Regions from separate parts of the Caproicibacter sp. genome, predicted to be linked through region 1. Evidence: predicted binding sites of a transcription regulator. Region 1 holds the regulator's gene; the other holds the start of a gene.
What was found. The regulator HrcA, encoded in region 1, represses chaperone genes, less so after heat shock. The targets are predictions, from matches to a motif close to TGTTAGCACTCNNNNNNNNNGAGTGCTAACA.

Region 1 (4,471 bases):
TGCTTCGGGCCGTTCGCGTCCGCCGTAATGAACGGCAGGTTGATGTTGGTGGAGGTCACGCCGGAAAGCTCGATTTTCGCCTTTTCCGCCGCGTCTTTCAGGCGCTGCATGGTTGCCTTGTCGCCGGAAAGATCGATTCCCGTCTCCTTTTTGAATTCGGAAACCATCCAGTCCATGACGCGCTTGTCGAAGTCGTCGCCGCCCAGGCGGTTGTTGCCCGCCGTGGCAAGGACCTCCTGCACGCCGTCGCCCATTTCGATGATGGAAACGTCGAACGTGCCTCCGCCGAGGTCATAGACCATGATTTTCTGTTCCTTATCCTTGTCGATGCCATAGGACAGCGCCGCGGCCGTCGGCTCGTTGATGATGCGCTTGACGTCGAGCCCCGCGATTTTGCCGGCGTCCTTGGTCGCCTGGCGCTGGGCGTCGGTGAAATAGGCCGGAACGGTGATAACCGCCGAACGGACCGTCTCGCCGAGGTACGCTTCCGCGTCAGCCTTCAGCTTTTGCAGAATCATGGCCGAAATCTCCTGCGGGGTGTAGCTCTTGTCATCTATCTTAACCTTAAAATCGCTGCCCATTTCCCTTTTAATCGAGCTGATGGTACGGTCCGGGTTCGTGATGGCCTGGCGCTTCGCCAGCTGGCCCACAATGCGCTCGCCCGTCTTTTTAAACGCAACCACGGACGGAGTTGTTCGTTCGCCCTCCGCGTTCGGGATTACTACGGGTTTGCCGCCTTCGATTACCGCGACGCAGGAATTGGTGGTGCCAAGGTCAATGCCTATGGTTTTTGACATATTGATTTACCTCCAATACGTTTGATCAATTTTTAATTTGTACTCTATATGAAGAAAAAGGTTAGTTGGCTACCTGCACCATCGCATGCCGGATCACCCGGTCGCCAATCTTATACCCCTTTTGGAACACCTTGACTACGGTATTGTCTCCGCTTTCCCCGTCTTCCACATGGGAAATTGCGTTGTGCAGCTCCGGGTCGAAAGGATCGCCCTGCGCTCCCATTTCTTCCACGCCGAGCTTTTCAAGAGCCGACTTCATCTGTCTCTGCACCAGCTCGACGCCCTTGCGCATGTCTTCCGCGGTGCAGTCGGGCTGCTCCAGCGCGCGCTCCAGGCTGTCGGCCACCGTCAGGATTTCCAGTACGGCCGCCGCCGTGGCCTCGTTGTAAAGAGAAGCTTTTTCCCGCGCCGTGCGCTTGCGGAAATTATCGTACTCCGCCGCGGTTCTCAGCAGAAGATCCTTCTGCTTTTCCAGCTCCCGGCTTGTTTCCTCCAGCTTTTTTTGCAGCTCCTCACCGGGTTTCGGCGTTTCACTTTCCATTTGCCCGGCCTGACCGGCCTGCTCCTGTGTCTGCGGGGACGGTTCCCCGGCGGTCTTTGGATCCTTCTCCTCGGCTTCGGCTGTCTGCCGTTGGCTCTCTTTTTTCTCCAAAACTGGCGCCCCTTTCTTTATTCCAAATCCATCAGTTCCGTCAGCATTCTGCCGACCGAACCGGAGAGATATTCAACACTTGAGATAATTCTGCCGTAATTCATCCGCATCGGCCCGATAATGGCAATGGCGCCCGCGTCCCGGCCGCCCACATTGTAACGGGAAACGATCACGCTCGAGTCGCTCAGTTCCGGGCGGCGGCTCTCCTGCCCGATGATGACCCTCACGTCGTCCTTCTGCTTTGAAAGAAGCCGGCACAGCTCCGCCGGGCGGGACAGGAAGTCCATAATACGCCGAAGTTCCTCCTGGCCGAATTCCGGGTAAAACAGCAGATTGATTTCGCCGTTCAGGCATACCTCCGACTGCATGGATTCCTGCGCCGCGTCCGCGACCGCCATTAAAGCGGAGCTGATCATCATCGCCATGTCGCCCATGGAAGCCGCCAGCGACTGGATATATGCCGGGGTCACGCTGGAAACCGGAACGCCGATCAGTTTTTCGTTCAGCATGCGGAAAAAGACCCGCAGAATCTCCGGCGTGATGTCGAAGTCGCAGTGGAACACACGGCTTTTCATCGTCCCGGCGGAGGTCATCAGAATCACCATCGCCGTGCGGCGGCTGGTCTGCACCATCTGCACCGCGCGGATGACGGCGGATTCGCCGCTCGGGGTCGTCGAAACCGCCGCGAATCTCGTCATGGAAGCAAGAATTTTCGCGACGCCGTCCAGCAGCTTTTCCGGGTCGTAGGCGCTCGGCAGAATCAGGCTGTCGATATACCGCTTCTCGTCGCCCGTAATTCCGGGCCGCTTCATCAACCGGTCGATATACACCCGGTAGCCCTTTTCGGTCGGAATGCGTCCCGCGGAGGTATGGGGCTGTTCCAGCAGGCCCATTTCGCTTAAATTGCTCATCTCATTGCGAACCGTCGCGGAAGAAACGTTGAAGTCAAGGGTTTCGCACAGCGATTTGGAACCGACGGGTTCGCCGGTTGCGATATACAGTTCAATCACAGCCGCCAGTATTTTCTGCTGCCTCTGTGTCAGTTCCATCCCTTTCCCTCCATTTCCTGATACTTTAGCACTCTGTGTGTTAGAGTGCTAACTCTACGTAATAGAGTACCATTAGTTTACCCCGTTGTCAATATGTTAATTGTAAACTAATTATGAAATCAAGCCGTTCCCCGGCGTGCGCGGTACTAATCAGTTTGCGTCCGCTTCCTTACAATATTCTTTTTCCATCTAAAAAGTTTATTCTATTTTGAAAAAACAAAGTTGCCTTTCTCCTTGTCAGACATCACCATCCGGCCCGCTCAGAAAGGCTCATCCTGTAAAAAATGGTTGAATTTTGAAGGAAACAGGCATATACTATTAAGGTAGGCACAAATAAAAAAGTGCAAAGCAGGGACAGGGCGCGCCAACACCCCGCCCCCTGCATACGGAGAACACACCTCCATACACAGCGGAAAAACCGCGCATTGCTGGAAGTATTATACTCCTTTCGCCCCCGCTTGTACAGTGGGAGCGGGGATTGGTTCCTGCTTTTCACGCGCGCCGGTGTATGGAATGGGACATTCCTCACCGGCGCTTTTTGTGCCCGCATGTGCAAAGGGGATGCCTGCCGACCGACGGTCCCAGGCTTAACTGCGTGCCGGCGGCGCCCATTCTCTTTCCAAATGGGTTTGAGTGCAAAGCAAGCGTGAAAAGAAGTAGCAACCCGATTGACCAAAGACAGCCCAACCGTTGCAGAGATGGGCCAGCCGAAAACAAGCCGCCCGGGAGTTACTCCCGGGCGGCTTGTTTTCGGTTAAACAGATAGAATTTCCACCGTCAGCGGATTGGAAAGCAGAAACCCCCTTGGTGTAAAATGAAATCCGCTCTCGCCGCAAACGGTCAGTCCTCCGGGCTGAAACCGCCGGGCGGCGTCCTTCATCCGGTGCGGAACCGAAAATCCGAAGCGCTCTCTGCACCGCTCGTCGGTCAGGCCCTCCGCCAGGCGCAGGGCCAGCATGGCAAATTCCTCAAAATCGCCGCCGTCCCCCTGCGGCTCCGCCGGTTCGCCTCGCAGAAACGCGCCGATGCTCCTCGGGACCGAGAACCTTTTTCCGTCCAGAAACGAATGCGCGGCGGGGCCGAATCCCAGATATTCCTCGCAGTGCCAGTATTTCAGATTATGGCGGCTTTTCATTCCGTTCTGCGCAAAATTTGAAATTTCATATTGGCGGTACCCGCTTTGTTCCAATATTTCACACGCGGAAAGGTAGAGCTCGGCCGTCGCATCTTCATCCGGAAGCTTCAAATTTTCTTTGTCTTTATAGTAAGCTGTTCCCGGCTCGATTTTCAATAGATACGCCGAAACGTGCCGAGCCCCAGCACGGGAACAAAATTCAATCGACCGGCGCATACTTTCCTGAGTCTGCCCCTGCACCGCGAGCATCAGGTCAAGCGAGAGGTTGTCAAAGCCGGCGGCCTGCGCTTCCGCGATACACCGGGCGGCCTGCTCCGCCGTGTGCCGGCGCCCCAGCAGCCTAAGCTCCCCGTCATCCGCCGACTGGAGCCCCAGCGACAGGCGGTTCACGCCCGCCGCACGGATTTCCCTGAAAAAACCGGAGAGCTCTTCTCCCGGATTCGCTTCCACGGTGATTTCCGCGTGCTCCAGCCCAAACCCTGCACGCGCGGCTTCCACCATTCGAATGATCCGCTTCGCGCCAAGCAGGCTCGGCGTACCTCCGCCGAAATACAGCGTATCCGCTGTTCGGCCGGTTCGCTCCGATTCGTATTTTATATTATCGATGATACAATCTGTATATTCGTCCATCCGTTCTTCGGTTCCGCGGATCGAATAAAAATCGCAGTAAGGACATTTCCCGTCGCAGAACGGAACGTGAACGTATAATCCGATCGGTTTTCGCATGTTTAACCTTTCTCAGAAAGCGGGCGGCGGGAGTGAAGGCGCGGCCACCACTCCCGCCAAACTCTGCTTCCGGTTCACTCCGCGCTATACGGCGGGGCGTCGGTGCAGCGGC
Region 2 (4,471 bases), on a different contig from region 1:
CGTGATCGGCGACGACGGAATTATCGAACGCGGCCCGCATGATGCTCTTTTGAATGCAAACGGGGTTTACGCCCGGTACTATAACCTTCAATTTGAAGGGTTGAATGAGTAATGGAAAAGCCGTTCGGTTTGCCCCCCATGCGGGAGCGGACCGGACGGCTTTTCTGTGCTGCCGGGAGCCTTGGGCCGGAGGCAGGCATATCAAAGGGAGATTGTCAATTCTTACTTAAAGGGCTTTCACTTGGGGCGACCGCGGCTCAATAATAAACTCCTGTCCCTGGGCCTGATCGAATTCCGCGACGGACAGGCCGCTTTTCATCAGGTACCAGCGTCCGTCGGGAAAACGGGCGGCGATCAGAAACACAAACCTGTTATCTTCCTCGACCAGCGTACTGCGGTACAACCAGGCCTGCGACAGAATCACCGGGTCGTCGCTCGGGTAGAACGGCACCCCCTTTGAAAAATGAATCCCGTCCGCAGAACGGGAAAGGAACAGCGCGAAAGAATACTTTGTCAGGTTTACCCCCGTCTGAAGCAGATAGTACTCCCCGTGATACTGAATAATGTCCTGATGCCACGGTGCGTAATTTTTACCCAGCGAAAGACTGCATACCTTCGGGCTGCTCCAAGCGCTGCCGTCTTTGCTCACCGCATGCAGCAGACGATGCTTGTAATCCGTGTACCAGAACTCGTATTCTCCGTCAGAATAATTGACATCAAGGCTCAGAATGCCGCCTTTCGAACTTTGCATCAGCTCCGGCTGGGTCCAGTGAATTCCGTCAAAGCTGGTTTTGCGGTAATAATAATCGATGGAATAGTCCGGCCGGTTTGTCTCGCGGTTTCCTTTATTATAGCGATACCACAGCTCCATGACATTGTTGCGCATCACAATATGGGAGTCCGAATAGTGCCCGCCGTATCCGACATCCGACGGGATTCCGGAAACGGGATTTTCGCGGGCATCCGGCTCCTGCCAATGCACCATGTCGTCAGAAACAACCAAGGAGGGGTTCTCGTAATCATCGTTTCCGTCTGGGTAAGGCGTGAACGACAGCCAGTATTTCCAGCCGTTCCACTTGTTTGGAAAATAAAGAAGCTTTGGGTGCGTCAGCTGCCCCGATCCGTCATAGGTGGGAAGGGATACCAGATTGTATCCCGCCTGCAACTCCGGGACGGCCGGGCGGCTGATTTTGGCTCCCCTGCGTTTTGACATCTGCTGCGCCACGGCTGTGTTTGCAGTTTTCGCGCAGGCCTGAGCCAAAGCGCACCCCGAGCTCAATAGCAGAAAGACCAGCGTAACCAGCAAAAACATTGATTTTGTCAGTTTCTTCATCATATTCATCTCCACAGAATGACAACGTTCTCCATTATACGAGTCATAGATGATAAATTTCATAGAAATTAGAAACATATTATGAAAATTGGTAAAATAAAGGGAAGCTGGCAAAAACTCAAAAAACCCAGTCAGCTAAAGCGCTCCTTAAACAGGATTGGGAACTCTATGCCGGAAAAGTTTTAGCACTCTTTTCATTAGAGTGCTAAAATTCACAAATATTCAAAAATTATTTCAAAATTTATTCATAATCAGCAGATATACTGAAACTGTCAAAAGGGGAACGGAACAGTTCCCGATACCAATCATCAAATGGAAACGGAGGCTTTTATATGTTTGATTTGATTCCTTTTGACCGCGGCACGGACGGTCTGTTCGATGAATTCAGCCGTTTCATGAACGGCGGTTTCTGGAACGGGACGGATTCCTTCCAGACATTTCGGACCGATATTCTCGACAAGGGCGATAAATATATTATGAGAGCGGACCTGCCCGGCTTTCAGAAACAGGAGATCAACATTAACGTGGAGGGCGATTGTTTGACCCTTAACGCGGAACATAAAGAAGAAGTCAATGAAAATAAAAAGAACTATATTCGAAAAGAAAGAAGGTACGGCGCTTTCAGCCGCAGCTTTGATCTCAGCGGAATCGACTCCGCAGGAATCTGCGCCCGCTACAGCGACGGGGTTCTGGAACTGGAGCTTCCGAAATCGGCCCAGGCAAAATCATCGCAGAAAAGAATTGAAGTAAAATAACGTGCTTATACTAAGCACAGGAATGAAAATGTTGACAGGAGGTTTTTCTAATGTTTGATTTGGTTCCCTTTGATTCAAGGTCGGGCGGCGTGTTCGACTATTTTGACCGGATGCTGAACAGCAGTTTTTTCAGTGGGTATAACGCGGAGTGCGCGCCCTGCCGCGCCGATATTCTTGACCAAGGTGACAAATTCGTTTTAAAGGCCGACATGCCCGGCTTTTGCAAGGAGGATATTAAGGTCGACGTAAGCGGAGACATGTTGACCCTTTCGGCCGAGCGGAAAGAGGAAACGGACGATGGAAAAAAGAATTTCATTCGAAGAGAAAGAAAATACGGCACCTTAAGCCGCAGCTTTGACATTCAGGGGATCGATGCCGAAAAAATCAGCGCAGCTTATCAGGACGGCGTGCTGACGCTCGATCTGCCCAAAATTGTCGAAGCCAAACCCTCTTCCCGTAAAATTGAGATACAATAATACTGTTTGTAATGAAAGCGCTTCCCCTCGAGGAGCTTTTCATAGAAAACGATTAATTAAAGGAGGTTTTCAGTATGTTTGATCTGGTTCCATTTGAAAGCAGCACCGGCAGTATTTTCGATACCTTTGACCGGATGCTCAACAGCAGTTTTTTCGGCGGAGTAGGGATGGACACCGTGCCCTTCCGAACCGACATTGTGGATGAAGGCGACAAGTTTGTGCTGAAGGCCGACTTGCCGGGATTCAGCAAGGAGGACATCAACATTTCCGTGGATGGCGGCAGACTTCAGTTAAGCGCCGAACATAAGGAAGAATCCGGCGGCGACCAGAAGAACTATGTTCGCCGCGAAAGAAGGTACAGCGCCTTCAGCCGCAGCTTCGACCTTCAGGGCATCGACGCTGAAAAAATCAGCGCCAGCTATCAGGACGGCGTTTTGAGCCTTGATTTGCCGAAACTGGTCGAGGCAAAGCCGGAACCCCGTAAAATCGAAGTAAAATAATACGTTTTGTAAAAGAGCAGGAGATGCACATTGCATCCCCTGCTCTTTCTCTTTCTATCTCTGTGGATCCGCAATTTAGAGGGACAAAACGATTTCCGTTTCCGGATTTTTGGGCACGGTCAAAAACGGGATCCGGATTTTTACCTGTTCCGGAATTGATTCCGCCGGTGACAAGAAGACTTGCCTGACAGGAAGACCTCGCGTTCCGGAAAGCGGATCGCCGAAAAAGACGGCGGTAGGACCCTCCGCCCCGCCGATCACCCCGATTGCGCCGCCGGCGGATGAGCTCGTTTGAGACCCTTCCTGACGCACTTCCAGTTTGTCGGTTTCCGGCAGCGGCGGATCGATCATATATCGCAGCAGCGGACAGTAGCGCCGCCCGGAACCCGGCGAACTGCGAAAAACAAGATCGAGATCCGTCCCTTCCAGACTTTCTACGATCAGGCGGTGCGCATTCCCCGTCACAGGATGAATGAATTCAATTTCACGCCCCGCTGCCTCTTTCCCGACCGGAAGGGAAAAACGAACGCCGACCGGCAGAGATTTCCGCGTTTCATACAGGCGGATCTTCAGAGTTTTCAACTTATAAAAAGGAGGAAACGGCACGTGGCACCGCGTCCACGCAAAACAGGCGTCCTCTAAAAACCCGTTTTCTTCAATCAGCGGCAGCAATTCTCCCCCGTCGTGCGGATCCCACGGAAAATAAGGTCTTCCCTGCCCGCGCCATCCGCTGTTGACTTTCCGCCCATTCACATAAAATTCCTTGATCGGAAGTATTTCCGGCAGCGGAGAGGTTGCGCGCGCGAATTCAATTTCTTCCAAAGACATCCCTGCTTCTTTGTCCCGGTACCGGTCGTAAAAAGCGCGGGCCGCCGCGCGGTCCAGCACGGCAACCGCATCAAAAACGATTCCCTCCCGAAAACGGTAAATGTGCGGAATCCGGTATTGAAGTCCGTCATAAGAAAAACTCCAGTCAACCGAAATTGCTCGGCCCGGTTTTTCTCCGTGCGGAGCAGGTTGTCCCGGGCAAAAATTCCAAAAGACTTCCATTCCCATGATCCTTTCCTGCGTAAAACAAGCGATTCCTGCGGTTCTCACATCCATCGAACGTCTTCAGTGCGCACTCCGTAGGCAAAAAGCCGCGCTATTCCGAAAGGAACAGCGGAACAAACTGAAACGTCGTGCAGTCGACCAGGCCGCGGTCCGTCAGGCGCAGCTCCGGCAGGCAGGCCAGCGAAATCAGCGCCATCGTCATAAACGGGGAGACCATTTTACAGCCGATTTTCCGCCAGGCTTCCCCGAGGGAACCGACAATTTCGCTCATTTCTTCGACCGGCCTGTCGTTCATCAGGCCCGCGATCGGCAGCGGAACCGTGCCGAGGACTTTTCCGTTCTGCACGGCGGTCA

Region 2: the regulator HrcA is predicted to act here: its motif matches at 1,514-1,544, upstream of ACLQ3M_RS07270 (Hsp20/alpha crystallin family protein).

Annotation. Positions count from the first base shown of each region.
Region 1 is NZ_JBJKOP010000006.1:5,339-9,809, forward strand. Features, by position in the region: gene dnaK (molecular chaperone DnaK) at 1-797, opposite strand, end outside; gene grpE (nucleotide exchange factor GrpE) at 859-1,449, opposite strand; gene hrcA (heat-inducible transcriptional repressor HrcA) at 1,467-2,498, opposite strand; gene hemW (radical SAM family heme chaperone HemW) at 3,253-4,359, opposite strand; gene ACLQ3M_RS00435 (hypothetical protein) at 4,358-4,471, shown strand, end outside.
Region 2 is NZ_JBJKOP010000032.1:233,554-238,024, reverse strand. Features, by position in the region: gene ACLQ3M_RS07280 (ABC transporter ATP-binding protein) at 1-112, shown strand, start outside; gene ACLQ3M_RS07275 (hypothetical protein) at 227-1,336, opposite strand; gene ACLQ3M_RS07270 (Hsp20/alpha crystallin family protein) at 1,666-2,088, shown strand; gene ACLQ3M_RS07265 (Hsp20/alpha crystallin family protein) at 2,139-2,564, shown strand; gene ACLQ3M_RS07260 (Hsp20/alpha crystallin family protein) at 2,639-3,064, shown strand; gene ACLQ3M_RS07255 (hypothetical protein) at 3,140-4,168, opposite strand; gene ade (adenine deaminase) at 4,209-4,471, opposite strand, start outside.